3 regions of the Streptomyces sp. HUAS MG56 genome follow, and region 1 is predicted to be linked to each of the others. Evidence: riboswitches for the same ligand, from Rfam matches in the RefSeq annotation. Region 1 holds a riboswitch; each other region holds the start of a gene.
The links. Region 1 has a riboswitch for cobalamin ahead of nicT (Nickel transporter NicT). Riboswitches for the same ligand answer to the same signal wherever they lie in the genome.
Positions count from the first base shown of each region.

Region 2: linked by a shared signal. The riboswitch ahead of AC4OXY_RS31705 (ribonucleoside-diphosphate reductase subunit alpha) and the one ahead of nicT (Nickel transporter NicT) in region 1 are both predicted to bind cobalamin.
Region 3: linked by a shared signal. The riboswitch ahead of AC4OXY_RS15675 (cobalamin biosynthesis protein) and the one ahead of nicT (Nickel transporter NicT) in region 1 are both predicted to bind cobalamin.

Region 1 covers NZ_CM178722.1:4,900,079-4,909,413, reverse strand. The annotation lists gene AC4OXY_RS23185 (MFS transporter) at 1-866, shown strand, start outside; gene asnB (asparagine synthase (glutamine-hydrolyzing)) at 883-2,709, shown strand; gene AC4OXY_RS23175 (cytochrome P450 family protein) at 2,721-3,983, shown strand; gene AC4OXY_RS23170 (L-tyrosine/L-tryptophan isonitrile synthase family protein) at 4,116-5,054, shown strand; gene nicT (Nickel transporter NicT) at 5,089-6,198, opposite strand; cobalamin riboswitch at 6,226-6,415, opposite strand; gene AC4OXY_RS23160 (ArsR/SmtB family transcription factor) at 6,514-6,894, shown strand; gene AC4OXY_RS23155 (hypothetical protein) at 7,222-7,761, opposite strand; tRNA gene AC4OXY_RS23150 (tRNA-Arg) at 8,053-8,125, opposite strand; partial or broken gene AC4OXY_RS23145 (ATP-binding cassette domain-containing protein) at 8,292-8,734, opposite strand; gene AC4OXY_RS23140 (hypothetical protein) at 8,788-9,135, shown strand; gene AC4OXY_RS23135 (hypothetical protein) at 9,169-9,335, shown strand, end outside.
Region 2 covers NZ_CM178722.1:6,699,061-6,708,395, forward strand. The annotation lists gene AC4OXY_RS31705 (ribonucleoside-diphosphate reductase subunit alpha) at 1-1,776, opposite strand, end outside; cobalamin riboswitch at 1,903-2,062, opposite strand; gene mctP (monocarboxylate uptake permease MctP) at 2,213-3,829, opposite strand; gene AC4OXY_RS31715 (DUF3311 domain-containing protein) at 3,826-4,089, opposite strand; gene AC4OXY_RS31720 (GntR family transcriptional regulator) at 4,244-5,008, opposite strand; gene nagB (glucosamine-6-phosphate deaminase) at 5,175-5,960, opposite strand; gene AC4OXY_RS31730 (TetR/AcrR family transcriptional regulator) at 6,164-6,793, shown strand; gene AC4OXY_RS31735 (sensor histidine kinase) at 7,154-8,620, shown strand; gene AC4OXY_RS31740 (WhiB family transcriptional regulator) at 8,817-9,074, opposite strand.
Region 3 covers NZ_CM178722.1:3,287,823-3,297,157, forward strand. The annotation lists gene AC4OXY_RS15655 (class II aldolase/adducin family protein) at 1-11, opposite strand, end outside; gene AC4OXY_RS15660 (lysozyme) at 280-1,023, shown strand; gene AC4OXY_RS15665 (inorganic phosphate transporter) at 1,180-2,451, shown strand; gene AC4OXY_RS15670 (hypothetical protein) at 2,486-2,713, shown strand; cobalamin riboswitch at 2,850-2,988, shown strand; gene AC4OXY_RS15675 (cobalamin biosynthesis protein) at 3,090-4,052, shown strand; gene AC4OXY_RS15680 (cobyric acid synthase) at 4,049-5,557, shown strand; gene cobN (cobaltochelatase subunit CobN) at 5,554-9,204, shown strand; gene AC4OXY_RS15690 (putative cobaltochelatase) at 9,201-9,335, shown strand, end outside.

The DNA of each region.
Region 1 (9,335 bases):
GGCGTGCGATGCCGCGGGACGGCGGGCTGCGCCGGCCCGATCGGCGCTCGGCAGGGGACGCCCTCCTGGTGGCCACCGGTGTGGCGGCCCTGCTGCTGGCGCTGACCCTGGCCTCGGACCGTCCGGCGTGGCTGGTACTCGCGCTCGCAGCAGTCCCGCCGCTGTGGTGGTGGCTGCGCGGTCCGGGCGGGCGTCCGGTGACCGGCGTGCTGGGTGTCTCGGGGCTGTTCCGGGCACACGGGGCGGTACTGGCCCTTGCGGCCGGCTTCGCCGCCATGCACTACGTCGTCGCCCTCCACCTCCAGCGTGACGACGGCGTCAGCGCCACCACCACCGGGCTCACCGTGCTCGCCTTCCCGCTCGGTATGGGCCTGGCCGGACCGCTCGGCGGACGCCTCGCCGACCTCCCCCACTCTCGGCTCCGCTCAAGCGGGGGTACCCCCATCGGCGCCCGTCCGACAGCGGTCACCGGTGCCGCTCTCATCGCCGCCGGGCTGGTTCTCCTCGTTCCGCTGGGCGGCGACTGGTCACCGCTGGACGTCGCCTGGCGGCTGGGGCTGGCCGGCCTCGGCATGGGCCTGAACGGCGGCCCGACCCAGGCCCTGGTCATGGGCGCCGCCCCGCCGGAGTGGACCGCGACCGTCGGCTCGACCGTCCAGTTCGCCCGCAGCCTCGGTTTCACCCTGGGCCCGGCCCTGGCCACCGCCGCCTGGGGTCTTGCCGGACCTGCCGACGGCGTGCACGCCGGGCTCGCCGTGGCCGCCACCGCCGCTTGCCTCGCTGTACCTCTGCTGGCACTGCCCGCCCGACGCCCGGCCGCCGTGCCGGAGAAGACCACCGACGCGGCGTCCGCCGCCCATCGTTGAGCAAGGAGTCACCCGTATGTGCGGAATCACCGGCTGGGCGAGCTTCCACCACGACGCCCGCACCCAGGCTCCGGTCATCGAGGCCATGACCGCCACCCTCACGCCCCGCGGCCCCGACGCCCGAGGTGTCTGGCTCGGCGAACGCGCCGCGATCGGCCATCGTCGCCTGGCCGTCATCGACCTCGAAGGCGGTGTGCAGCCGATGCCGGATCGTCCCGGGCAGCCGGACATCGTGCTCACCTACAGCGGTGAGGTCTACAACCACCACGAACTCCGTGCCGAGCTGCGCGGCCGGGGCCATCTGTTCCGCACGCGCAGCGACACCGAGGTGGTGCTGCGGGCATACGCGGAGTGGGGCGAGGACGTTGCCGACCACCTGGAGGGCATGTTCGCCTTCGCCGTATGGGACGAGCGGGCGCAGCGGCTGCTGCTGGTACGTGACCGGCTCGGCGTGAAGCCGTTGTTCTGGGCGGCCGTCGACGGCGGTGTGGCCTTCGCCTCCGAACCCAAGGCCCTGTTCGCCCACCCCGAGATCCGGCCCAGGGTGGATGCCGACGGGCTGCGGGAGGCGTACAGCCTGCTGTTCAACACCGGGCCGACCGTGTGGTCCGCAGTGCGCGAGGTGGAGCCGGGCGGGCAGCTCGTCCTGGACCGGCACGGCGTCCGCGAACGCCGCTACTGGCAGCTTGAGGCCAGGGACCACGGCGACGATCAGGAAACGACCGTGGAGCGGATCCGCGCGCTGGTCGGCGCGGCGGCCCGCAGCCAGCTGGAGGCCGACGTCCCGCTGTGCAGTCTGCTCTCCGGCGGCATCGACTCCACCGTCCTGACCGCGCTGCTCGCCGACGAACTACGGCTGCGAGAGGGGACGGAGGCGAGGATCCGCTCGTACGCCGTCGACTACAGCGACCAGGCCGAACAGTTCACGGGCGACGTCCTGCGCACCGGTCACGACACCCCGTACGCCACCGAGGCCGGCGCCTTCATCGGCACCGACCACAGCACCGTCGTCCTCGACCCGCGTGCTCTGCTCGACCCCGAGCACCGCAAGGCGGTCGTCGTGGCCCGTGACTCGCCGATCGGGGTGGGCGACATGGACACCTCGCTGTACCTGCTCTTCGGCGAGATACGGCAGCACTCCACTGTCGCCCTGTCCGGCGAGGCGGCCGACGAGGTGTTCGGCGGCTATCCCTGGTTCCACAACCCCAAGGCGCTCGCCGCGCAGACCTTCCCGTGGCTGCTGGTCACCGGCGACGAGGCCGCGATGCCGCTCAACCCCGAACTGGACCTGCACATCGCTGAGTTCCGCGACGACACGTACCGCAGCGCCCTGGCCGCCGTACCGCACCTCGACGGCGAGAGTCCCGTCGAGCGTCGGCAGCGCGAGATGCAGCACCTGTCCCTGACCCGCTGGCTGCGCCAGCTCCTGCACCGCAAGGACCGGCTGAGCATGGCCCAGGGCCTGGAGGTGCGTGTCCCGTACTGCGACCACCGGCTCGTCGAGTACGCCTTCTCCACGCCCTGGGCACTGAAGAGCTTCGACGGCCGTGAGAAGAGCCTGTTGCGCGCCGTCGGCACGGGCCTCGCCCCGGACTCGGTGCTGTACCGGCCCAAGAACCACTACCCGGCCACCCACCACCCCGACTACAACCGCGGCTTGCAGGACATGGCCCGCGACGCGCTCGCCACCGAACAGGTCCGGGCGCTGGCCGACGAGACCCGGATCAAGCCCTGTCTGGACACCCCGCCCGACCGGCTGGAGTGGGGCCACCGCCTGCGCCTCGAACGTGTCGTCGACCTTGCCCTGTGGCTGGACCACCACCGGCCCGAACTCGCCCTCTGAGGAGCCTCCGCATGACCATCCAGGAACCGATACCCGGCACCGATCCGGACGTCCTGCCCGATCCGGTCCCGCTGATGGGCTGCCCGTACAAGGCCGACCCCTACCCCCTGTACGAGCAGATGCGTGAGGCCGGCCCGGTCCACCGCGTGCTCTTCCCCAGCGGGGTGCAGGCCTGGCTCGTCACCGGCTACGACGCCGCCCACGCCGCGCTGAACGACGAGCGCCTGGGCAAGAACCACGACCGCGGCAACGACCACTGGCGCGCCCGCGCCTCGATCATGCCCGAGCCCCAGCACTCCCAGCTCCAGGTCCACCTCCTCCACCAGGACCCGCCCAAGCACACGCGTATGCGGCGCTTCGTCACCGACGCCTTCACTCCACGTCGTGTCGAGAGCCTGCGCCCCCGGTTCCAGGAACTGGCGGATGCGCTGGTCGACGCCCTGCCCGAAACCGGCCCGGCCGACCTCGTCACCGACTTCGCCGCCCACTTCCCCTTCCAGGTCCTCGCCGAGGTCATCGGGCTTCCACAGGATCTGGCGGCTCGCTTCGACCGCGACTGGGGCAAGGTCGTCCAGCCGGTCGGCCCCACCGACCCCGGACGCCCGCTGTACGAGGCGCGGCTGCACGGCCTGCAGAGCTACATCGCCGACGTCGTCGCCCACAAGCGCGAACACCGGGACGACGACCTCCTCAGCCGTCTCGTCGTGGCCCGAGACCGCCGTGAACTGTCCCAGGAAGAGCTGGACTCGATGATCTTCCAGCTCCTTGTCGCCGGCCAGGAACCGGTCACCAACCAGATCACCACGTCCCTGATCGCCCTCTTCCGCAACCCGGACCAGCTGGCCCGGCTCCGCGACGAACCGGACCTGCTGCCGCGCGCGGTCGAGGAACTCCTCCGTTACGACAGTGCCTTCGAACTGACCACCTGGCGCTTCTTCGACAAGGACAGCGACCTGCACGGCACCGAGGTCCCGGCCGGCGACTCCGTGATCGTGTCCCTGTGCGCCGCCAACCGCGACCCGCGCCGCTTCCCCGGCCCCGACACCCTCGACCTCGACCGGACCCCGAACCCCCACCTCGCCTTCGGCCACGGCATCCACTTCTGCCCCGGCGCGGCCCTCGCCCGCGCCGAACTCCGGACCGCCCTGGGCACCCTGCTCACGCGGCTGCCCGGCCTGCATCTCGCCGTCAAGGCCGAGGACATCGAGTGGATCCCCGCCGTCCTCGGCCGCGGCACGAACAGCCTGCCCGTGGGCTACGTCCGACGCTTCTGACATCGACGTATCGCTGACCGGGTCCGGCCACACCGGCCTCGGCTGACTCACACCCGCTGACCACTGGCGCCGTGGGACGCATTCCCGCCACGGCGCCATGTCGACATGCCCTCGTACTCCAGGAGGAACGACATGCCCCTGACGACCGCGTCAGACGCCCTCCCCACCCGCATCGGCACCGAGATCCTCAACCTGCTCCTGCCGCATCACCGCACGACCGATCCGGCCCCCGTTCCCGCCCCTGCGGAAGCGTTCCCCCATCAGCTGCGCCGGATCGCCGACTTCGTACGTGAGGGCGCGCCCATCGTCTTCACCCTGCCCGCCTTCCCCTGTAAGTCCCCCAACCCCGCCAAGGTCCTCGGTCACCTCCCCGACCAGGGTGAACGCCTCTCCCTGACGTTCCTGAACGTCCTGTGCACCGAGATCGAGAGGATCTACCCGCCCGGCGCGCGCGTGATCATCTGCTCCGACGGCCACGTCTTCGGCGACCTCGTTCACGTCCCCGACCACCACATCGACGCGTACGCCGACGACCTGCGCATACAGATGGCCCGACTGGGCCTGGACAGACTGTCCGTCTTCGACCTGCGCGACATCCTCGGCGACCTCCCGCACGACACGAAACGCGCCCACGTCCACGACCGCCACGCCCCCGCGCTGGACGCTCTGCGCGCCGAGGCCCGTACCGACGACCAGACCCTCGCCCTCTACCGGGGCATCACGCGCTTCCTCGTCGAGGACACCGCCGACTGGACCGGCACCCGCTCCGCCCTGCAGCGCGCCTGCCGGCAGCGCGCCTACGGCGTCATCCAGCGCAGCCGCGCCTGGGGCGACCTGATCGCCGAGCACCACCCCCACGCCGTGCGCCTCTCGATCCACCCGCAACCCGTCGGCGCGCCGAAATTCGGCATCCGCCTCCTTGACGCCCCCGACGCCTGGACCACCCCCTGGCACTCCGCCGCACTCCACCGAGCCGACGGCACCTGGACGCTCGTGCCCCGAGCGACGGCGGCTCGGCTGGGCCGGCTTGTCCGACGTGACGGCAGGCCCAGCCACTTCGAGCACGATTGATCAGGCCGGGGTCGCGGCGACGGCCACCGTGCCGTCAGCCGGTGTCCGCGGCGCGGGTGTTCCAGCGCTCCTCGACCTTGGCCAGACGCCAGTAGGCGACGGCCACGGCCCAGACGACCACGAACAGGCCGGCGATCACGTAGCCGACGTTGTCCAGGTCCAGGCCCGCGATCCAGCCGGACACGTCATCGCTCAGGCCCAGCTTGTCGTGCAGCACGCCGACCAGCTCGATCGTGCCGACGAAGAAGGCCACCGCGATGGACAGGCCGGTGATGGTGAGGTTGTAGAACACCTTGCGCACCGGGTTGGAGAACGCCCATTGGTAGGCGAAGTTCATGAAGGTGCCGTCGAGTGTGTCGAACAGGCTCATACCCGCCGCGAAGAGGAGGGGCAGGCACAGAACCGCGTACCAGGGCAGGCCGGCGGCGGCGCCGTTGCCGGCCAGGGCGAGGAGCAGAACCTCGGTCGAGGTGTCGAAGCCGATGCCGAAGAGGAAGCCGAGAGGGAACATCTGACCCGGTCGGCGGATCGACTTGGTGAACCGGCCCAGGAGGCGGTTCATGAAGCCGCGCGAGTCCAAGTGGGCCTCCAGCTCCGCCTCGTCGTAGCGTCCGGCGCGCATGGCCTTGAAGACGCGCATGATGCCGAACAGCGCGACGAGGTTGAGGGCGGCGATGAGGTACAGGAAGCTGCCGGAGACCGTGGTGCCGACGGTGCCGAGGACCTGGTGGGTTCGGGAGCCGTCGTTCATCAGGGTGCCGGCGAGCTTGGCGCCCCCGGCGACCAGCGCGGCCATGACGACCACCACGCTGGAGTGGCCGAGCGCGAACCAGAAGCCCACCGACACCGGACGTTTGCCGTCGGCCATCAGCTTGCGGGTGGTGTTGTCGATGGCGGCGATGTGGTCGGCGTCGAAGGCGTGCCGCATGCCGAGGGTGTAAGCGGTGATGCCCAGCCCGACACCGAACGCCTTGGTGCCGACCTCGTAGTGGTGCGGGACCACGAGCAGGAAGAGGATTCCGAAGGCGACCACGTGCAGAGCGACGATCACGGTCATGAGGCCGACGGTTCGGACGGTGTCCTCGCGGCGCCATCGGAAGGAAGGGGCGGCGTCGGTTTCGGGCACGCCTTCGGACAGGGTCATACGGTCACGCTCCAGCACCTCGTGGATCTGCTTCGTGCTGCCGTGGCCGGTCTCCTGGCTGACGGGTCACCGCGCCCGCCCCTGCCTTCCCGGCCGCGAGACCAGTGGCAATGCATGGGGCGGGAACTCCCCGATCACAGTGGCGAGGGCCGCTCCGGGCTGAGCCCCTGGGGGCTGTCACCGGTCTTCCCGAACACCACGGCCTGCTCAGCCTAGAAGGCGGCCCGTGTCAGCTGCAAGGCTGCATATCTGAGCAGATATAGAGCAGATATAGAGGGGTATGGAGGGTGAAACGTTGGCTGCGATGATGCCTCCATGCATCTCGTCCCCGCGGAACGTGCCGGGCAGCGCACCATCGACGGCCATCGAGTCTGCGACGCCATCGCCGCCGTCGGCGAGCCCGAGCACGTACGCGCCTGGGCCGACCGCTTCTCCCTGCTCTCCGATCCCCGACGCCTGTCCCTGCTGCTCGCCCTTCACGAGGCCGGCCCCATCGCCGTGTCCGACCTCGCCGTTGCCACCGGGATGCGGGACACCGCCGTCTCCCAGGCCCTGCGCCTCCTGCGCACCGCAGGCATCGTCGAGGGCGAGAAGGACGGCCGGGTCGTGCGCTACCGACTCGTCGACGGACCGGTTTCCGCGCTGCTGCGACACTGCGCGTCCGACCCTGGAGGGCACGTTCCCGCGGTCCCCTGACCGGGCACTCGACCGAGATGGTGCAGCGCGAGGGGCTCTCGGCCGAAGGCGAGTCCACGGGAAGCGTTGCGGACGTCGGTCAGCAGGGCGCGGTCGCGAGTGCAGTAGAACTTGTTGGTCAGGAGAGTGTGCTTGAACTGCCTCTTCCTTAAAGCAGAAAGCCTCTCAGGGGCCTACTCGTATGCCCAGGTCCCCGAAGAGCCTGAGGGCCCCGATGACGAGCCCGGGCATGCAGCCGCCCAGCTCAGAGAACCTATGGCCGCGGCAACAGGGAGTCCTCCCGGCACCGAGGCACCGGGAGGACTCCCTGCCGGGTAGTGCCCCCTGTCAGCCGCAGGGCAGGTCGAGGTTGTAGGTGCGGTAGCCGGAGTTGATCTGGGTGTCGGTCCAGTACGGGCCGGACAGGACGTACCGGGCCCTGAGCGTGTAGGTGCCGGGGCCCGCGCAGCCGGTGGAGTTGCCTTCGACCACTCCGCCCGGACCGCCGCTGCCGGAACCGCTGCCGTCCAGCACGTTCCGGCCTTCACGGGTCACGGTGTATTGGAAGTCGAACCCGCACGGGTACTTGGCGTTGGCGTAGTACCAGGCCGCTCCCCAGTAGTACTGGCACTCGGAGAAGTCGAGGATGGGCCAGACCTGGCTGCCGTCGGTCCCCAGGCAGAACCGGGCTTCGGTGTAGGTCCAGCGGCCGTCCGAGTACTGCGGGAACTTGCTGCCGCACACCGTCACCGGGTCGGCCTTCGTCGCAGCGTGCGGCGCATGGGCGGGTGCGGCGCTGACAGCGGGTGCCATCGCCATCCCCAGCGCCACCGTGACGGTGGCCGCGCAGACGGCGGCGCGTTTGAAACGCGTCAGGAGCGAGGTCATGTTGCATCCCTCCGGGTGGTCGATTACCTACGGCAATCTCGGCAACTGCCGCCAAACAGCGCGGAGTTGCTTGCCTGGCAACGATGTCATGCACGCAATGAGCAGTCAGTAGAAATGCCCCAGATTGGACCATGTGAGGGAATGTGTCACATTTTCACATTGCTCCGGATAGGGTCTGGTTCCCCAGATTCATGGCGACGGCGCGTTCCCATCCGGAGCAAGAAGGCCCTCCGTGATCTTCACGGAGGGCCTTCACTGCACTAAACCAGGCTCTGACCTGGTGTTCCTCTGTGCCCCCGGCAGGATTCGAACCTGCGACACCCGCTTTAGGAGAGCGGTGCTCTATCCCCTGAGCTACGAAGGCGGGGCCTTGCGTTGGAACGTGGCTGAATACTCTGAGTGACTATCCGGCTCGGTTGTGGCAAGGGTGGGACCGTCACCTGGGTGGCGGTCCCTGACAGGGTAGCGGATCGGGGTGGGGTTGGTGGGGTGAGCATCGTGTTCGGGAGGCTGTAGGGCCTCGGGGTGGGTCAGCGGGCGCGCTCGACCCGGTGTTCGTGCCACACCGGTTCCGATGTCTCGCGTACCCGGCCGTCGCTGCCGCGGTCGAAGGAGCGGGCGAACCAGCGGTCGTGGGCGACCGCGAGAACCGTCCCCTCGTACGACTCCAGCCCCTCCTGCAGAGCCTCCGCCGACTCCAGGTCGAGGTTGTCGGTCGGCTCGTCGAGCAGCAGTGCCGTGGTGCCTCGCAGCTCCAGCAGCAGGATCTGGAAGCGGGCCTGCCGGCCGCCCGACAAACGGTCGAAGGCCTGGTCCGCCTGCCGGTCGAGTCCGTAGCGCCGCAGGGCCGACATGGCCTCACCGCGGCTCCGCGCGTGTTCGGTCCACAGGATGTCCGCCAGGGTCCGCCCGAGCAGCTCGGGGTGGGCGTGCGTCTGGGGAAATGGCCCGGTACGACGCGTGCGCCACCCTGGCAGCCTCCGGCGTGCCGGTGCTGTCGTTTTTCCGCGAAGGAGTCACCCGCTCATGCAGTACGCGCCGCACGCCCCCGCCGACGGGACGGCGACCCCGGCCGCCTCGCCGTTCTCCCTGGCCGACGACGCGGCCTCGTACGCGGCGGCCGTCGCGGAGTTCCTCGCCGCGCCCTCGCACCCGACCGTCCCGGTGTGGACCGGCGGACGCGCCGACCTCGCCGCCTCCGTCCGGCGCGCGGCCACGCTGTACGCGGGTGGACCGGCCCGCCCCGCACGCGCGCGGCATCCTGCTGCGGCCCGACACCCTCCCCGCCGCACTCGCGGCCCTGATGACGCCGCTGGCCGAGGAGTGGCTCGACGAGGCGGAACTCGGGGCCGCGATCTTCGACGAACCCCGTGAGGACGACGGGGTGTCCGGCGCGGCCGGCCCCCGGTGCGCCCCCTGCTGGTCGCCGGTCTGTACGAGCACTTCACCCTGGACCCCCTGTGGCCCGCCCTGCTCGCCGCCGCCCGCCGTCCGGACCTGCGCATCACCTTCCTCACCGGCCGTGACGCCGCCTCCCTCGCCTGGTTCACCGCCAAGCAGTACGCCCGCACCGC
Region 2 (9,335 bases), 1.8 Mb from region 1:
CCTGCGCAGCGCCTCCCAGCGCTCCGGCCAGGCCGGCTCGGTGTCGTAGTGGTCCGGGTGCAGCACGCCCTGGGCCGTACGGGTCTTCTCCCAGGCCGGCAGCGGGCCGCTGCGCTCGGCGAGGTCGGCGGAGGCCTCGTACGCGGCGAGCATGATCCGCTCGGCGATCCGCGTCGAGAGGGCCCTGGCCTCGGCGGAGTCGAAGGGCAGGCGCAGCTTGAAGAAGACGTCCTGGAGGCCCATCGCGCCGAGACCGACCGGACGCCACTTGGCGTTGGAGCGGCCCGCCTGCTCGGTCGGGTAGAAGTTGATGTCCACGACCCGGTCGAGGAAGGTCACGGCCGTGCGGACGGTCTCGTCCAGCCGCTCCCAGTCGATGTCACCGCTCGCCGTGTCGACGAAGGCACCCAGGTTCACCGAACCGAGGTTGCAGACCGCCGTCTCGCCGTCGTCCGTGACCTCCAGGATCTCCGTGCAGAGGTTGGAGGAGTGGACCACGTGGCCCGGCAGGGCCGTCTGGTTGGCGGTGCGGTTGGCGGCGTCCTTGAAGGTCATCCAGCCGTTGCCGGTCTGCGCGAGGGTGCGCATCATGCGGCCGTACAGCTCACGGGCCGGGATGGTCTTCTTCGCGAGGCCCGCCTGCTCGGCCTTGCGGTACGCGGCGTCGAACTCCTCGCCCCACAGGTCCACCAGCTCCGGCACGTCGGCGGGGGAGAACAGCGACCAGGACGCGTCCGCGTTGACCCGGCGCATGAACTCGTCCGGGATCCAGTGCGCGAGGTTCAGGTTGTGCGTGCGCCGGGCGTCCTCACCGGTGTTGTCCCGCAGCTCCAGGAACTCCTCGATGTCGGAGTGCCAGGTCTCCAGGTAGACCGCGGCCGCGCCCTTGCGCCGGCCGCCCTGGTTCACGGCGGCCACCGAGGCGTCCAGCGTCTTCAGGAACGGCACGATGCCGTTGGAGTGCCCGTTGGTGCCGCGGATCAGCGAACCGCGGCTGCGGATGCGGGAGTACGACAGCCCGATGCCGCCGGCGTGCTTCGAGAGCCGGGCCACCTGGTGGTAGCGGTCGTAGATGGAGTCCAGCTCGTCCAGCGGCGAGTCGAGGAGGTAGCAGGACGACATCTGGGGATGGCGCGTGCCGGAGTTGAAGAGCGTGGGAGAGGAGGGCAGGTAGTCGAGGCGGCTCATGAGCCCGTAGAGCGCGGCGACTTCGTCCAGCGCGCGCACGCTGTCGTCCTCGGCCAGGCCGCTCGCGACCCGGAGCATGAAGTGCTGGGGGGTCTCGATGACCCGGCGGGTGATCGGGTGGCGCAGCAGGTAGCGGCTGTGCAGGGTGCGCAGGCCGAAGTAGCCGAAGCGGTCGTCGGCGTGCACGTCGACCAGGGCGTCGAGGCGGGCCGCGTGCAGCCGCGCGAACGCGGCGGTGCGGTCGGCGATGAGGCCCTCGCGGTGGCCGACGGCCACGGACTCGGTGAAGGACGTCACCCCCTGCGAGGCGGCCTCGGCGCGGATGGCGAGGGTCAGCAGCCGGGCGGCCAGCCGCGAGTAGGCGGGGTCCTCGGAGATGAGCCCGGCGGCGGCCTCCGTGGCCAGTTCGCGCAACTCCGTCTCGTCGGCCCGGGCGGACCGGCCGCGCAACGCGGCGGCGGCGACCCGGCCGGGGTCGGCGTCGGGGAGGTCGGCGGTCAGCTCGGTCAGGGTACGCAGCAGCGCTGCACCGGGACCGTCGGTGTCCAGGCCGCCTGTTGAAGCCGGATCTGCGGGCGCGATGGTCACGTGGGGCTCTCCCTCGCTCGGCACGGGGGCCTTGCGGAGGGCAGGGGGCAGCCACGAGCGCGCACGCGTCGCGTCCACCGGCCCATTCCACGAGGCCCGGACGTCGGAAGGCACCCGGGCCGGACGGCCGGGCGCGTGCTGCCGGCAGGTCCTCGGACTGACTCCTGTGCGCGGATACGCACAAGTACACCGTTGCGGGACAGTTCCGGATTCGCACCGGATTCCCCTGCGACGACAGCGAGGATGAGCATACATCTAGTGCCGGGCTGTCGTGACACCCCCACATGTTGTGTCTGTTGTGTGTCGCGCTGGCTTCGGAGCGTCAACTTGTGTATGACGGGGGACATGCGGAACGGGCCGCCGTCATGCTCGATGTCGGCGGCCCGCTGCGGGGTGTGTCCGGTGTACGCGGTGCTTCAGGGCGTACGGGTGTGCCTCAGTGAGCGGCGCCCGCCAGCTCCGTCTCGACGCCCGGGTCGCCCGCGTCCGCCGTGTAGTCCTCCGGGCGGGTCTCGTCCACGCCCTCGGGGGCCTTCAGCGCACGCAGAACCAGCGTCATGACCACGGTGACGGCGACGTTCAGGACGAACGCCGTCATGCCGATGTAGCCGATCTCGCCGATGCCGGGGATCTCCTTCGCCGAGCCGCCGAAGTGCTTCTGGGTCGGCGAGGCGACGCCGTACGCGGCGACCGTGCCGTACACCATGCCGACCGCCCAGCCGGCGAGCAGCGCCCAGCGGTGGAACCAGCGGGTGAACAGGCCGCCGACCAGGGCCGGGAAGGTCTGCAGGATCCAGATGCCGCCCAGCAGCTGGAAGTTGATGGCGACCGTCTTGTCCATGGTGAGGACGAAGACCAGGGCGCCGACCTTCACCAGCAGGGAGACCAGCTTGGAGACCTGGGCCTCCTGTTTCGGCGTGGCGTCCGGCTTGATGAAGTCCCGGTAGATGTTGCGGGTGAAGAGGTTCGCCGCCGCGATCGACATGATGGCCGCGGGCACGAGTGCGCCGATGCCGATGGCGGCGAAGGCCACGCCCGCGAACCAGCTCGGGAACATGTCCTCGAACAGCTGCGGGATCGCCAACTGCCCGTTGGTGACCTTGACTCCGGCCGCGATCGCCATGAAGCCCAGCAGGGCGAGCAGGCCGAGCATCAGGGAGTACAGCGGCAGGATCGTGGTGTTGCGGCGGATCACCTCACGGCTCTTGGACGACAGGGTCGCGGTGATCGAGTGCGGGTACATGAACAGGGCGAGGGCCGAGCCGAGGGCCAGCGTTGCGTACGTCCACTGGCCCGCCTCCGGGGGCGCGAGCGCACCGCGCGGCTTGCCCGTCGCCGGGCTGACCTGGCTGAACGCATGACCGGCCTTGGCGAAGATGTCGTCGAAGCCGCCCAGCTTGATCGGGATGTAGATGATCGCCACCGCGATGACGAGGTAGATCAGGCCGTCCTTGACGAACGCGATCAGGGCGGGCGCGCGCAGCCCGGACGAGTACGTGTACGCCGCGAGCACACCGAAGGCGATCAGCAACGGCAGGTCCCGGACGAACCAGTTGCCGCTGCTGTCCCCGCCGACGCCCATCACGTCCAGCACGGCCTGGATGCCGACGAGCTGGAGCGCGATGTACGGCATCGTCGCGAGGATGCCGGTCAGCGCCACCGCCAGCGACAGGCCCTTGGAGCCGAACCGGCCGCGCACGAAGTCCGAGGTCGTCACATAGCCGTGCTTGTGGGACACCGACCACAGGCGGGGCAGGAACGTGAAGATCAGCGGGTAGACGAGGATCGTGTACGGCACCGCGAAGAAGCCGGACGCGCCCGCCGCGTAGATCGCCGCCGGTACGGCGACGAAGGTGTACGCCGTGTACAGGTCACCGCCGAGCAGGAACCAGGTGATCCAGGTGCCGAACGACCGCCCGCCCAGGCCCCATTCGTCCAGCGAGTGCTCGTTCTCGGCCCTGCGCCAGCGTGCGGCGAGGAAGCCCATGACCGTGACGGCCAGGAAGAAGAAGATGAAGACGCCGAGCGCGACGCCGTTGACGCCGTTCTTCACTGCGCCGCACCTCCCTTCTGGGCGGCACGGGCGCGCTGGTCACGCTGCCACAGCTTGTACGCCGTCATCGTGAGCGCCGTGGAGATCAGCACCCAGAGCATCTGGTACCAGTAGAAGAACGGGATGCCGATGAACGTGGGGTCGGTCTTGGCGTACGAGCCGACCCACAGCATCGCCACGAAGGGTGCGACGAGGCACACGCCGATGATCACGCGGACCGGTGTCACCACCGGTGGTCTCACTTCTGGTGCTTCGGACATGCCACGGATCTCCGTCCCCTCGCTGATCACCTGTGTAATGCGCAGGCAATCTAGGTGACGGTGTCACGGCAGTGGAAGACCTCGTCCGCATATCGGTATACCGATTCGGCGACGCCCACCGGCCCCGCCCCCGGCGGGAGTTACCCGACGGGGGTTACTCGACGGGCCGCTTCAGCCGCGCGACGAACTTGTAGCGGTCTCCGCGGTACACCGAGCGCACCCACTCCACCGGCTTGCCCTCGCGGTCCAGGGAGTGGCGGGAGAGCATCAGCATCGGCAGGCCCACGTCGGTGCCGAGCAGGCCCGCCTCGCGCGGGGTGGCCAGGGAGGTCTCGATGGTCTCCTCGGCCTCGGCGAGGTGCACGTCGTAGACCTCGGCGAGCGCGGTGTAGAGCGAGGTGTACTTCGCCAGGGAGCGGCGCAGGGCCGGGAAGCGCTTGGCGCTCAGATGCGTGGTCTCGATCGCCATCGGCTCGCCGTTGGCCATGCGCAGCCGCTCGATGCGCAGCACGCGCCCGCCGGCCGTGATGTCCAGCAGCCCGGCGAGCCGGTCGTCCGCCGTGATGTACCCGACGTCCAGCAGCTGCGAGGTCGGCTCCAGGCCCTGGGCGCGCATGTCCTCGGTGTAGGAGGTGAGCTGGAGCGCCTGGGAGACCTTGGGCTTGGCGACGAAGGTGCCCTTGCCCTGGATCCGCTCCAGCCGGCCCTCGACGACCAGCTCCTGGAGGGCCTGGCGGACGGTCGTGCGGGAGGTGTCGAACTCGGCCGCCAGCGTGCGCTCGGGCGGGACGGGAGTGCCCGGCGCCTGTGTCTGCGTCATGTCGAGCAGGTGCTTCTTCAGGCGGTAGTACTTGGGCACGCGTGCCGTACGGACGGTGGTGCCGGTCTCGTTCTCCGCACTGCTCACGTCGGTGCTCATGCCCTGCCTTCCCGGCTCCGGATGCCGAAAGCGACCGACTGACATCGGCCACGGCTCACATCGTGGCACGGCTTCTTGTGTCCGGAGTCCACCCGCACGCCCCGCGATCTCCTCTGTATACCGTCGCACCCCTGGTTGGTCTAGTCCATCACCCGGCCCCGGGCCGCTAGATCCCCTGCCAGTCCGGCTTGTTGGCGTAGGTGTGGCGGAAGTAGTCGGCGAGCTTCAGCTTGGACGCGGCCGCCTCGTCGACCACCACCGTCGCGTGCGCGTGCAGCTGGAGCGCGGAGGCCGGGCAGACCGCGGCGACCGGGCCCTCGACGGTCGCGGCCACCGCGTCCGCCTTGCCCTCGCCGGTCGCGAGCAGCACCAGGTGCCGGGCCTCCAGGATGGTGCCGATGCCCTGGGTCATGACGTGGTGGGGGACCTGGCCGATGTCGCCGTCGAAGAAGCGGGCGTTGTCGACCCGGGTCTGCTCGGTCAGCGTCTTGATCCGGGTGCGCGAGGCGAGCGAGGAGCACGGCTCGTTGAAGCCGATGTGCCCGTCGGTGCCGATGCCGAGCAGCTGGAGGTCGACCCCGCCGGCCGTGGCGAGCGCGCGGTCGTACTCCTCGCACGCCGCCTGGACGTCCTCGGCGGTGCCGTCGGGGCCGAGGAACGCGTCCATGCCGATGCCGAGCGGCTCCAGCACCTCGCGGCGCAGCACCGAGCGGTAGGACTCGGGGTGCTCGGCGGGCAGCCCCACGTACTCGTCGAGCTGGGCGATCCGCACCCGCGAGGTGTCCACGGCGCCGGAGCGCACCTTCGCGGTCAGCGCCTGGTAGATGGGCAGCGGGGTGGAGCCGGTGGCCACGCCGAGCAGGGCGTCGGGCTTGCGTCGCAGCAGCTGCGCCATGGCCTCGGCGATCAGCTCGCCGCCCGCCGCGGCGTCCGGAACGATGACAACTTCCACGCTGGGCCTGCCGTTCTGAAGTGGGCTCGAAGTGGGCTCTGTGCACCTCTATGTGGTTTAGACCAATCTAACAGAATCGCCGTTCGACGGTGCGGGAAAGCGGGGCGGAAGCTCCGGGGAACGTTCGGGTGGGGCAGCGCGGCGCTCCGTGCGAGCCCTGACGGCAGGGACAATTTTCTAGGGACCGCTATAAAATGGCTGCCATGGTGGCAGGTCAGGACACGAAAGCGCAGGCGGGCAACGGCAGGACGCGAGGTCGGCCGCGCTCCTTCGACCGGGACACCGCACTGGAGAAGGCGCTCATGGCCTTCTGGGAGCACGGGTACGAGGCCACCTCGGTCTCCGATCTCACCCGGATCATGGGCATCGGGGCACCGAGTCTCTACGCGGCCTTCGGCGACAAGCGGAGCCTGTTCGAGGAGGTCGTCCGGGTCTATACGGACACGCACGGCGCCTTCGGCGACCGCGCGCTCGCCGAGGAGCCCACCGCCCGCGGCGCCGTCGCCCGCACGCTGCGCGAGGCCGCCGCCGAGTACACCGACCCCGCCCACCCCTTCGGCTGCCTGGTCGCGCACGCCGCGACCAACTGCACCAGCCCCGAGGTGGAGCGGCTGCTGCGCGAGCGGCGCAACGCCGGCATAGCGGCCCTTGCCTCCCGGATCCGGGCGGACGTCGCGGCGGGGGTGCTCCCGGCCGGCACCGACGCCGCCGCCCTCGCCCGGCACACCGGCGCGATGATCCAGGGCATGTCCCAGCAGGCGCGCGACGGGGCGAGCCGGGAGGAACTGGAAGCACTCGCGGAAATTGCCATGACCATCTGGCCCCAAGACTGAGCCCGGCGGGCTAGGCTGCGTGCTGCGTGGCATCGAGTGCCATCAGGTGTGTGTATCGAGTGCCATCGCTCGTGCGTGCCGACAAGACCATGGACACATCCTTGTGGTCTAGTCCACAATTCCAAGAGAACACAAAAGCCTCCGCCTTCCCCGCACAGGAGGGCGGATCGAGGAACCGGCGCTCTCTGCCCTGACTGCCCCGGCTCCTCGACCTTCGGCCGGCCGGGACCGCACACCCCGCGGCCGATGATGCTCCGGGCTGCGGTGCCGGGAGGGTTGAGGGTCCCTTCCAGGCGCCGCGGCCCGCGGGTGTTTTCGGCCACCTTCACACGTGCGAGTACGCTCACAGACGTGCCCTCCATGAACGAACTGGTCCGCCAGCACACCGCCCTCGACGACTCCGACCTGGAGTGGCTGCACCTGCTGGTCTCGGAGTGGCAACTGCTCTCCGACCTGTCCTTCGCCGACCTGGTCCTGTGGGTCCCCACCCGGGACGGCACCCGGTATGTCTCGGTCGCCCAGATGCGCCCGAACACCGGCCCCACCTCCTACCAGGACGACATGGTCGGCCACCTCGTCCCGCGCGGCCGCCGGCCCATGCTGGACGCGGCCCTGGACGAGGGCCGGATCGTGCGCGAGGGCGACCCGGAGTGGCGCGAAGAGGTCCCCGTACGGGTCGAGTCCATCCCCGTACGACGCGAGGGCCGCGTGCTCGGCGTGATCGCCCGCAACACCAACCTGCTCACCGTCCGCACCCCGAGCCGGCTGGAGCTCACCTATCTCCAGAGCGCCTCCGACCTCGCGCAGATGATCGCCGCAGGATCGTTCCCCTTCCCGGACCAGCAGGTCGACATGGACGCCTCGCCGCGCGCCGGCGACGGACTGATCCGGCTCGACGCGGACGGGATCGTCCAGTACGCCTCCCCGAACGCCCTGTCCGCCTACCACCGGCTCGGGCTCGCGGCCGACCTGGTCGGCCACCACCTCGGACAGACCACCGCCGAACTCGCCCCGACCCGCGGCCCGGTGGACGAGGCGCTGGTCAAGCTCGCGAGCGGCTGGGCACCGCGCGAGTTCGAGATCGAGGCCCACGACGGGGCGATCCAGTTCCGGGCGATCCCGCTCAAGCCCAAGGGCACCCGGATCGGCTCACTGGTGCTGTGCCGGGACGTCACCGAACTGCGGCGCCGCGAACGCGAGTTGATCACCAAGGACGCCACCATCCGGGAGATCCACCACCGGGTGAAGAACAACCTCCAGACGGTCGCCGCCCTGCTGCGCCTCCAGGCGCGGCGGATCGAGTCCGAGCGCGGCCGGGAGGCCCTGGAGGAGGCCGTGCGCCGGGTCGGCTCCATCGCGATCGTGCACGAGACGCTGTCCCAGAACCTGGACGAGCGCGTGGAGTTCGACGACATCGCCGACCGGGTGCTGGCGATGGTCGCCGAGATCTCGCCGGGCAAGGTGACCGGCCGGCGCACCGGATGCTTCGGGATCCTCGACGCCGAGGTCGCCACCCCGCTGTCCATGGTCCTCACCGAGGTCCTCCAGAACGCCCTGGAGCACGGCTTCCGCGAGGGCGACACCGGCACGGTCGAGGTCTCCGCGGTCCGCGGCGGTACGACGAAGGAGGCCCGGCTCCTGGTCACGGTCCAGGACGACGGCGTCGGCCTGCCCGAGGGCTTCGACCCGCACCGCTCGGGCAACCTCGGCCTGCAGATCGTACGGACGCTGGTGGAGGGCGAGTTGGGCGGCTCGTTCGACATGGTCCCGGCGCCGGAGCGGGGCACCCGGGTGATCCTCGACCTTCCGGTGCGGTCGCAGAAGTAGCCGACGGCCCTGCCCGCAAAGGGAGTCGGGCACAGCAAAAAGCCCCGGACCGATAGTGGTCCGAGGCTCGTGCTCGTTGCTGCTCTGCGTCATTGCTAAGCGCATCGGGGGATACTGCGCGCTGCGGCTCGGGGGCGGGAGATGCGTACGTGGTGTACGCGCCGCCAAGCTCAGGCTGTCAGCAGGGGTGGGTAGGTCAGGCGGAGGCCTGACGAGCCCGGTTGCGGGCGGCGCGGCGCTTCATGGCGCGGCGCTCGTCCTCGCTGAGACCACCCCAGACGCCGGAGTCCTGACCGGACTCGAGCGCCCACTGCAGACACTGCTCGATCACCGGGCAGCGACGGCAGACGGCCTTGGCTTCCTCGATCTGCAGCAGCGCAGGACCGGTGTTGCCGATGGGGAAGAAGAGCTCGGGGTCTTCCTCGCGGCAAACGGCGTTGTGACGCCAGTCCATGGCTGCTACCTCTCCTTGGTATTACATGCACGTTGCTTGTGAATGTGAACGCTTTCACGAATCCCTCAACAAGTGAAGGGCCGACCGCCGAGATCTCCCCGGCGTGGTCCTGGGTTTGAAGAGGGGTTCTGTTGATCAGTGGAGGCCGGTGTTGCGGGCCGTCCCGATCGACACGTAGAGACTCGCAAACCTCGGCGACGGATACAACCCCTTCCGGAAAGTTTTTTTTGATTCCTCGGTGTCGACTAGGTCACAGCCGTA
Region 3 (9,335 bases), 1.6 Mb from region 1:
TGCTCAGCCATGCCGTGATCCTGCCAGCCGCACGGCCCGGACGTGGCGATTCCGGAGCGCACGGGGACCCGCGAGCGACCCGTGACGGGCGCGTGAGGGGCGGGCGAAGGACGCACCGGGGGTCGCCCGGAAGGCGCCCGCGGCCGGAATCAGTTACCCCCGAATGGGCGGAGTTCATATCGAATCGCTCGGAAATGGCACAAATTTGACGCTCGTCAGGCCTTGAATGATCCCTCTTGCTCGCCGGACGCCACGCCGTCCGCCGACCCGGGGAGACACATGGCCCGTGTACGCACTCTTCTCCGTCGCCGCGCCGGTGCCCTCGCCGCGATCACGGCGGCACTCGCCCTCGCGGTGTCCGCGGCCGGCCCCCCGGCCGCGGCCTCGGGCCTGCCCCGGGGGCACGACGTCTCCTCGCACCAGAAGCACGTCGGCTGGAACGCGGCCCGGGACAACGGCGCGCGGTTCGTCTACGTCAAGGCGACCGAGGCGACGAGCTACCGCAACCCCTACTTCGACGAGCAGTACGGCGGCGCCCGCGCGGCGGGCCTGGTGCGGGGGGCGTACCACTTCGCGCTGCCGGACAGCTCCTCCGGCACGGCGCAGGCCCGGTACTTCGTGCGGCACGGCGGCGACTGGCGGGCGGACGGCTGGACCCTGCCGCCCGCGCTCGACGTCGAATACAACCCGTACAGCAAGAAGCGCAAGTGCTACGGGCTGACGAAGAAGCAGATGGTCCGCTGGATCCGGTCCTTCAGCGACGAGGTGAGGAACGAGACCGGGCGCCGTCCGGTGATCTACACCACCGCCCAGTGGTGGAGGCTGTGCACCGGCGACAGCGCCGCGTTCTCGTCCAGCAACCCGCTGTGGATCGCCGGGCACGGCACCTCCGGACCGGGGGCGCTGCCGGGCGGCTGGCAGTACTGGACGTTCTGGCAGCACGCCACCGACGGCGCCCTGCCGGGTGACCAGGATCTCTTCAACGGCTCGGCCGGCCGGCTGCGGACCTTCGCGCGCGGCTGACAGCCATGGGGCGCCGGGGGCGCGGGCGACGGGCGGAGACGAACGGAACCTCATCCGCCCGCCCAGGACACCGCCACGCCCGCCTCAGTTCACCTTCCGTTCATCCAGGTTGCCTACGTTCGTCCAGCCAATGACCTCGAACGATTGCCTGGGTAAATGGAAAGCTTCTCGCTGATCCTCGCGATTGTGGTGGTAACCGCACTCGCGTTTGATTTCACGAACGGTTTCCACGACACCGCCAACGCGATGGCCACCACCATCTCGACAGGCGCCCTGAAGCCCAAGATCGCAGTTGCCATGTCGGCCACCCTGAACCTGGTCGGCGCCTTCCTGTCCGTGGAGGTCGCGAACACGATCTCCAAGGGACTCGTCGACGAGAAGGGCATCCGGCCCGAGGTCATCTTCGCCGCACTGGTCGGCGCGATCCTCTGGAACCTGGTGACCTGGCTGGTGGGCCTCCCGTCCAGTTCCTCGCACGCCCTGATGGGCGGTCTGATCGGCGCCACGATCGCCTCCGCCGGCCTCGGTGCCGTGCACGGCGACGTGCTGGTGACCAAGGTGCTGCTCCCGGCGATCGCCGCGCCGATCGTCGCGGGCCTCGCGGCCATGATCGCCACCCGGCTGTCGTACGGCGTCGACAGCACGACCGAGGGCAGGGCCGAGAGCGAGTCCTCCCGCAAGGGCTATCGCGTCGGCCAGATCGCCTCCGCCGGACTGGTCTCCCTGGCCCACGGCACCAACGACGCCCAGAAGACGATGGGCATCATCACCCTCGCGCTGATCGCGGGCGGCGCCATCGCGCCCGGCTCGAACCCTCCCACCTGGGTGATCCTCTCCGCCGGCCTGGCCATCGCGCTCGGCACCTACATCGGCGGCTGGCGCATCATCCGCACCATGGGCACGGGCCTGACCGACCTGGAGCCGCGCCAGGGCTTCGCCGCCCAGACCAGCGCCGCGACCGCCATCCTGGCCTCCTCCCACCTGGGCTTCTCCCTGTCCACCACGCACGTCGTCTCCGGCGCGGTGATGGGCACCGGCGTCGGCCGCAAGGGCGGTGTGGTCCGCTGGTCCACCGCGACCCGCATGCTGGTCGCCTGGATCCTCACGCTCCCGGCCGCCGCGCTGGTCGGCGCGGGCGCCGAGTCCGTCACGGACCTCGGCGACTGGGGCACCGCCGCGGTCGCCGTCTTCCTGGTCGCGTCCAGCGCCGCGATCTGGAAGATCTCCCGCCGCGAGGTCGTCGACCACACCAACGTCGTCGAGGAGACCGCGGAGCCGGCCGGTGTGGTGACCACCGCCATCGCCGCGGTGGCCCCGCCCCCCTCGGGGACGATCGGCGAGGACCTGACGGCCACGATCCCCGCCCCGGCCGCCACCGAGACCGCGGCCCCCGCCGCCCAGGCCGCTCCCCCGGCCGCCACCGTCTGACCCCGGCCCCCTCGGTTACCAAGGAAGCATCCCCATGAAGATCGACTGGTCGGCCATCGGCTCCGTCTTCGGCGTCAGCCTCGTGTTCACGGTGGGCCTCGTGGTCCTGTTCACCCTCGGCATCAGGGGCCTGACCCGGCGCGAGCGGGCCGCGGCCCAGGGCGACTCCGCCGCCCTCGCCGTCACCGGCGCCTACGTCTGCTTCGCGGCCTGCGCGGCGGCGGTGGCGTACGGCATCGTCCTGATCGTCTCCAAGAGCTGACACAACGACACCGGCGAAGGCTCCCCCGCGTCCTGGACGCGGGGGAGCCTTTGCCGTGCCGGCCGGTCGGTCACGCGCGCCCCGCGATGTGGGGATCGGCACACTCTCCCCGTGCAGGTCAACAGCAAGTTGACGGCCGTTCCGGGCCCGTGGTGGACTGCCGGGGCCATGTACGGCGGCAGGAGAGGAAGCCGGTGCGAATCCGGCGCGGTCCCGCCACTGTCACCGGGGAAGAACCCCCGGGAGCCAGGAACTCTCACCGCCGAATCTCGTCGAACCAGGGCGCGGACACCCTGAGTGAGGACACCGATCGCCATGCCCGGCTGCCGAAGGACCCGTACCAGGCCCGCTCCCGCACCCACGGCCGGCTGAGCCCATGGGTGCCGATCGCTCCTACGCGTACGGCGCCGCCGCCGGCCTCCTCGGTGACCTGCTCCTCGGCGACCCCCGCCGCGGGCATCCGGTCGCCGCGTTCGGGCGGGCGGCCGCTGCCGTGGAAGGCGTGTTGTGGCGCGACCACCGCGGCTGGGGCACGCTGCACACCGTCGTGTGCGCGGGCGGCGCCGTCGCACTCGGTGCGGCCGCCGCACGCGCCGTACGCCCCTGCCCCGCCGCCTCCGCCGCGCTGACCGCCGCCGCCGTCTGGTCCGTCGTGGGCGGCACCTCGCTCGCCCGCGAGGCCCGCACGATCGGCCGGGCGCTGGAGCGCGGGGACGTCGAGGCGGCCCGCGCCCGGCTGCCCCACCTGTGCGGCCGGGACCCCCAGTCGCTGGACGCCGACGGGATCGCCCGGGCCGTGGTCGAGTCCGTCGCCGAGAACACCTCCGACGCCGTCGTGGGCGCCCTGGTCTGGGGCGCCGTGGCCGGGGTGCCGGGGCTGCTCGGCTTCCGGGCCGTCAACACCCTGGACGCGATGGTGGGTCACAGGTCCCCGCGCCACCGCCGCTACGGCTGGGCCTCCGCCCGCCTCGACGACGTGGCCGGCTGGCCGGGGGCCCGGCTGACCGCCGTGCTCGCCGCCGTCGCCGGACCCGACCCGCGCGGTGCCCTGCGCGCCTGGCGGGCCGGCGCCCGCAAGCACCCGAGCCCCAACGCCGGGCCCGTGGAGGCCTCGTTCGCGGGAGCGCTCGGCGTCCGCCTGGGCGGGACGCTCTCCTACGGCGGACGCGTCGAGCACCGGCCCGTGCTGGGCGGGGACACCGGGCGGGCCGTCCGGGTCGCCGACATCGACCGGGCCGCCCGGCTCTCCCGCCGCGTCGGCCTGCTCGCGCTCGGCACGACGGTCGCCGCGCGCCTGATCGTCAGCAGCTTCAAGAGCCCGAAGGGACGTGGGAAGTGAACGGGGGACTCCTCGTCGCCGGCACCACCTCGGACGCCGGCAAGAGCGTCGTGACGGCCGGGATCTGCCGGTGGCTGGTGCGCCAGGGCGTGAAGGTCGCGCCGTTCAAGGCGCAGAACATGTCGCTCAACTCCTTCGTGACCCGGGAGGGCGCGGAGATCGGCCGGGCGCAGGCCATGCAGGCGCAGGCGTGCCGGGTCGAGCCGACCGCGCTGATGAACCCGGTGCTGCTGAAGCCGGGGGGCGAACAGAGCAGCCAGGTCGTGCTGCTGGGCCGGCCGGTGGGCGAGCTGAGCGCACGCGGCTACCACGGCGGGCGGCAGCAGAAGCTGCTCGGCACGGTGCTGGACTGCCTCGCCGAGTTGCGGGGCACGTATGACGCGGTGATCTGTGAGGGGGCGGGCAGCCCGGCCGAGATCAACCTGCGCCGGACCGACATCGTGAACATGGGGATCGCGCGGAACGCGCGACTGCCCGTGCTCGTGGTCGGCGACATTGACCGCGGGGGCGTCTTCGCCTCCTTCTTCGGCACCGTCGCGCTGCTCTCGCCCGAGGACCAGGAGCTGGTCGCCGGATTCCTGGTGAACAAGTTCCGGGGCGATGTCTCGCTGCTGACACCGGGGTTGGACATGCTCCGGAACCTCACCGGGCGGCGCACCTACGGCGTTCTCCCCTTCCGGCACGGCCTCGGCATCGACGAGGAGGACGGCCTGCGCGTGTCGCTGCGCGGCACGGTCCGCGAGTCGGCCGTCGCTCCCCCGGTCGGCGAGGACGTGCTGCGCGTCGCCGTGTGCGCGATCCCGCTGATGTCCAACTTCACGGACGTGGACGCGCTCGCCGCCGAACCGGGCGTCGTGGTGCGGTTCGTGGACCGCCCGGAGGAGCTGGCGGACGCGGACCTCGCGGTGATCCCGGGCACGCGCGGGACCGTACGGGCTCTTCAGTGGCTGCGGGAGCGCGGACTGGCGGAGGCGCTCGTCGCAAGGGCCGCCGAAGGCCGCCCCGTTCTGGGCATCTGCGGCGGCTTCCAGATCCTCGGCGAGCACATCGAGGACGAGGTCGAGAGCCGCGAGGGGCATGTGGCCGGCCTGGGGATCCTGCCCGTACGGGTGCGGTTCGCCCCCGAGAAGACCCTGACCCGGCCGGAAGGGGAGGCCCTCGGCGAGCGGGTCGAGGGGTACGAGATCCACCACGGCGTCGCCTCCATGGAGGGGGGAGAACCCTTCCTCGACGGCTGCCGGGTCGGCCAGACCTGGGGCACCCACTGGCACGGCTCGCTGGAGTCGGACGGCTTCCGGCGGGCCTTCCTGCGCGAGGTGGCCGCCGCCGCGGGCCGCCGCTTCGTGCCCGCGCCGGACACCTCCTTCGCCGCGCTGCGCGAGGAGCAGCTCGACCGGCTCGGCGACCTGATCGAACAGCACGCGGACACGGACGCGCTGTGGCGGCTCATCGAGTCGGGCGCGCCGCAAGGACTGCCTTTCATTCCACCGGGAGCGCCCGCATGAGCACAGTGTTGTTGTTGTCCACCGCCGACACGGACCTGCTGGCGGCCCGGGCCTCCGGCGCGGACTTCCGCATCGGCAACCCGACCCGGGTGGACGTCCGGCAGGAGCTGAAGGGGCTGCTGGACGGCGCGGACCTCGCCGTCGTGCGGCTGCTCGGCGGCAAGCGCGCCTGGGAGGACGGGCTCGCCGCGCTGAAGGCGGCCGGGATCCCGACGGTGCTGCTGGGCGGCGAGGCCGTGCCGGACGCGGAGCTGATGGCCGAGTCCTCGGTGCCGGCCGGTGTGGTCGCGGAGGCGCTGAAGTACCTGGTCGAGGGCGGCCCGGCGAACCTGCTGGAGCTGTCCCGGTTCCTGTCGGACACCGTGCTGCTGACCGGCGAGGGCTTCGAGGAGCCGCACAGGATGCCGGAGTACGGCGTCCACGGCTCGTACGCGGCTCGGGACGGCCAGCCGACCGTGGGCGTGCTCTTCTACCGGGCGCACGAACTGAGCGGCAACACCGCCTTCGTGGACACCCTGTGCGAGGCGATCGAGGCGAAGGGCGCGAACGCCCTGCCGGTGTACTGCGGTTCGCTGCGCGGCGCGGACGCCGGGCTGTACGAGCTGCTGGGCCGGGCCGACGCGCTGGTCGCGACCGTGCTGGCGGCGGGCGGCACGCACGCGTCACAGGCCTCGGCGGGCGGCGACGAGGAGTCCTGGGACATCGGTGCCCTCGCCGACCTGGACATCCCGGTGCTGCAGGGCCTGTGCCTCACCTCGTCGAAGAAGGCCTGGGACGAGTCGGACGCCGCCCTGTCCCCCATGGACGCGGCCATGCAGGTCGCCATCCCGGAGTTCGACGGCCGGCTGATCACCGTGCCCTTCTCCTTCAAGGAGCAGGGTCCGGACGAGGTCCCGGTGTACGTCGCCGACCCCGAGCGGGCCGCGCGGGTGGCCGGGATCGCCCTGCGCCACGCCCGGTTGAAGCACAAGCCGAACGCCGAGAAGAAGGTCGCGCTGGTCTTCACCGCGTACCCGACCAAGCACTCGCGGGTCGGCAACGCGGTCGGTCTGGACACGCCCGCGTCGGCGGTGCGGGTGCTGGACGCGTTGCGGGACGCCGGGTACGGGCTCACCGAATACCCCGACAACGGCGACGAGTTGATCCACCGGCTGATCGAGGCCGGCGGCCATGACGTGGAGTGGCTGACCGAGGAGCAGCTGGCCGCCGCGCCCGCCCGGGTACCGCTGGCGGACTACCGGGCGTGGTTCGAGAAGCTGGACCCGCAGTTGCGGGACGCGATGACCGAGGCGTGGGGCGAGCCGCCGGGCAGCCTGTACGTCGACGGTGAGGACATCGTGCTGGCGTCCCTTCGGTTCGGGAACGTCGTCGTGATGATCCAGCCGCCGCGCGGCTTCGGGGAGAACCCGATCGCGATCTACCACGACCCCGACATGCCGCCCTCGCACCACTACATGGCGGCGTACAGGTGGCTCGAAAACTCGTTCGGCGCGGACGCGATCGTGCACATGGGCAAGCACGGCACGATGGAGTGGCTGCCGGGCAAGGGCCTTGGCCTGAGCGCCGGCTGCGCCCCGGACGCCGTCCTCGGCGATCTCCCCCTCGTCTACCCGTTCATCGTCAACGACCCCGGTGAGGGCACCCAGGCCAAGCGGCGCGGGCACGCCACGGTCGTCGACCACCTGGTGCCGCCGATGGCCCGCGCCGACACCTACGGCGACCTGGCCAAGCTGGAGCAGCTGCTGGACGAGTACGCGCTCGTCTCCGATCTGGACCCGGCCAAGGCCCCGGCCGTGCGGGCCCAGATCTGGACACTGGTCAAGGCGGCCGAGCTGCACCACGACCTGCATGTGGACGAGCAGCCGGACGACGCCGCCTTCGACGAGTTCGTCATGCACATCGACGGCTATCTGTGCGAGATCAAGGACGTGCAGATCCGCGACGGTCTGCACATCCTGGGCGGCGGCCCGGTCGGCGAGCCGCGCGTGAACCTGGTGCTGGCCGTGCTGCGGGCGTCCCAGGTGTGGGGCGGGCAGGCGAACGCCCTGCCGGGCCTCAGGGCCGCGCTGGCGGCACACTTCGGGCTGGTCGAGAAGGAGCTGCTGGCCGAGCCGGGCGCACCGGTGAAGGTGCCGGTGGAGCTGACGGACCTGGCCGAGGGGCCGTCCCGTACGGCCGCCGACACGATCGACCTGCTGGAGCAGCTGTGCCGGGGGATCGCGGAGGGGATGGAGGCGCGGGCGTGGGACCGCGCGGTGGTCCCCGCCGTCCTGCGGGGCGTGCTCGGCACCGAACTCCCGGACGCCGTGCGGGTGTTGGAGTTCGCGTGCGACGAGGTCGTACCCCGGCTCGCGCGCACCACGGACGAGATCGGGCACATCCTGCGGGCGCTGGACGGCGGTTACGTCCCGGCGGGTCCGTCGGGCTCGCCGACCCGTGGCCTCGTGAACGTCCTGCCGACCGGCCGTAACTTCTACTCGGTCGACCCCAAGGCCATTCCGTCCAGGCTGAGTTGGGAGGTCGGCCAGTCGCTGGCCGACTCGCTGGTGCAGCGGTACCTCCAGGACACGGGCGAGTACCCGAAGTCCGTCGGCCTGACGGTCTGGGGCACCTCCGCGATGCGCACCCAGGGCGACGACATCGCCGAGATCCTGGCGCTGCTGGGCTGCCGCCCGGTGTGGGACGACGCCTCGCGCCGGGTGACGGGCTTCGAGATCGTGCCCCCGGCGGAGCTGGGCCGGCCGCGCATCGACGTCACGGTCCGCATCTCCGGCTTCTTCCGGGACGCGTTCCCGCACGTCGTCGGGCTGATCGACGACGCGGTGCGAGCCGTGGCGGAGCTGGACGAGCCCGCCGGGAGCAACTACGTGAAGGCGCACGCCGACGAGGACACCGCCGAGCACGGCGACCGGCGCCGCGCGACGGCCCGCGTCTTCGGCTCGAAGCCGGGCGCGTACGGCGCCGGTCTGCTCCCGCTGATCGACGCCCGCAACTGGCGCTCCGACGCGGACCTCGCGGAGGTGTACGCGGTCTGGGGCGGCTACGCCTACGGGCGCGGGCTGGACGGACGGGCGGCGCGCGGCGACATGGAGACCGCGTTCAGGCGGATCGCGGTAGCGGCGAAGAACGTCGACACCCGCGAGCACGACCTGGTCGACGCGGACGACTACTTCCAGTACCACGGCGGCATGGTCGCCATGGTCCGGCATCTGACCGGCGCCAACCCCGAGGCGTACGTGGGCGATTCGGCCGTACCCGACCAGGTGCGGACGCGGACGCTGGGCGAGGAGACGCACCGCGTCTTCCGGGCCCGGGTGGTCAACCCGCGCTGGATGGCGGCCATGCGCCGGCACGGCTACAAGGGCGCCTTCGAGATGGCGGCGACCGTGGACTACCTGTTCGGCTACGACGCCACGGCCGGCGTGGTGGACGACTGGATGTACGAGAAGCTCAGCGCGGAGTACGTCTTCGACCCGGAGAACCGGGACTTCATGAAGAAGTCCAACCCGTGGGCGCTGCGGGGCATCACCGAGCGGCTCCTGGAGGCCGCGGACCGGGGCCTGTGGGCCGAGCCGGACGCGGACACGCTGGAGCGGCTGCGCGCCACCTATCTGGAGCTGGAAGGCGACCTGGAGGGAGACCAGTGAGCACCCCCTTCCCCTTTACGGCCGTTGTCGGCCAGGACGACCTGCGGCTCGCGCTGCTGCTGAACGCCGTGTCCCCGGCGGTCGGCGGTGTACTGGTGCGCGGCGAGAAGGGCACGGCCAAGTCGACCGCC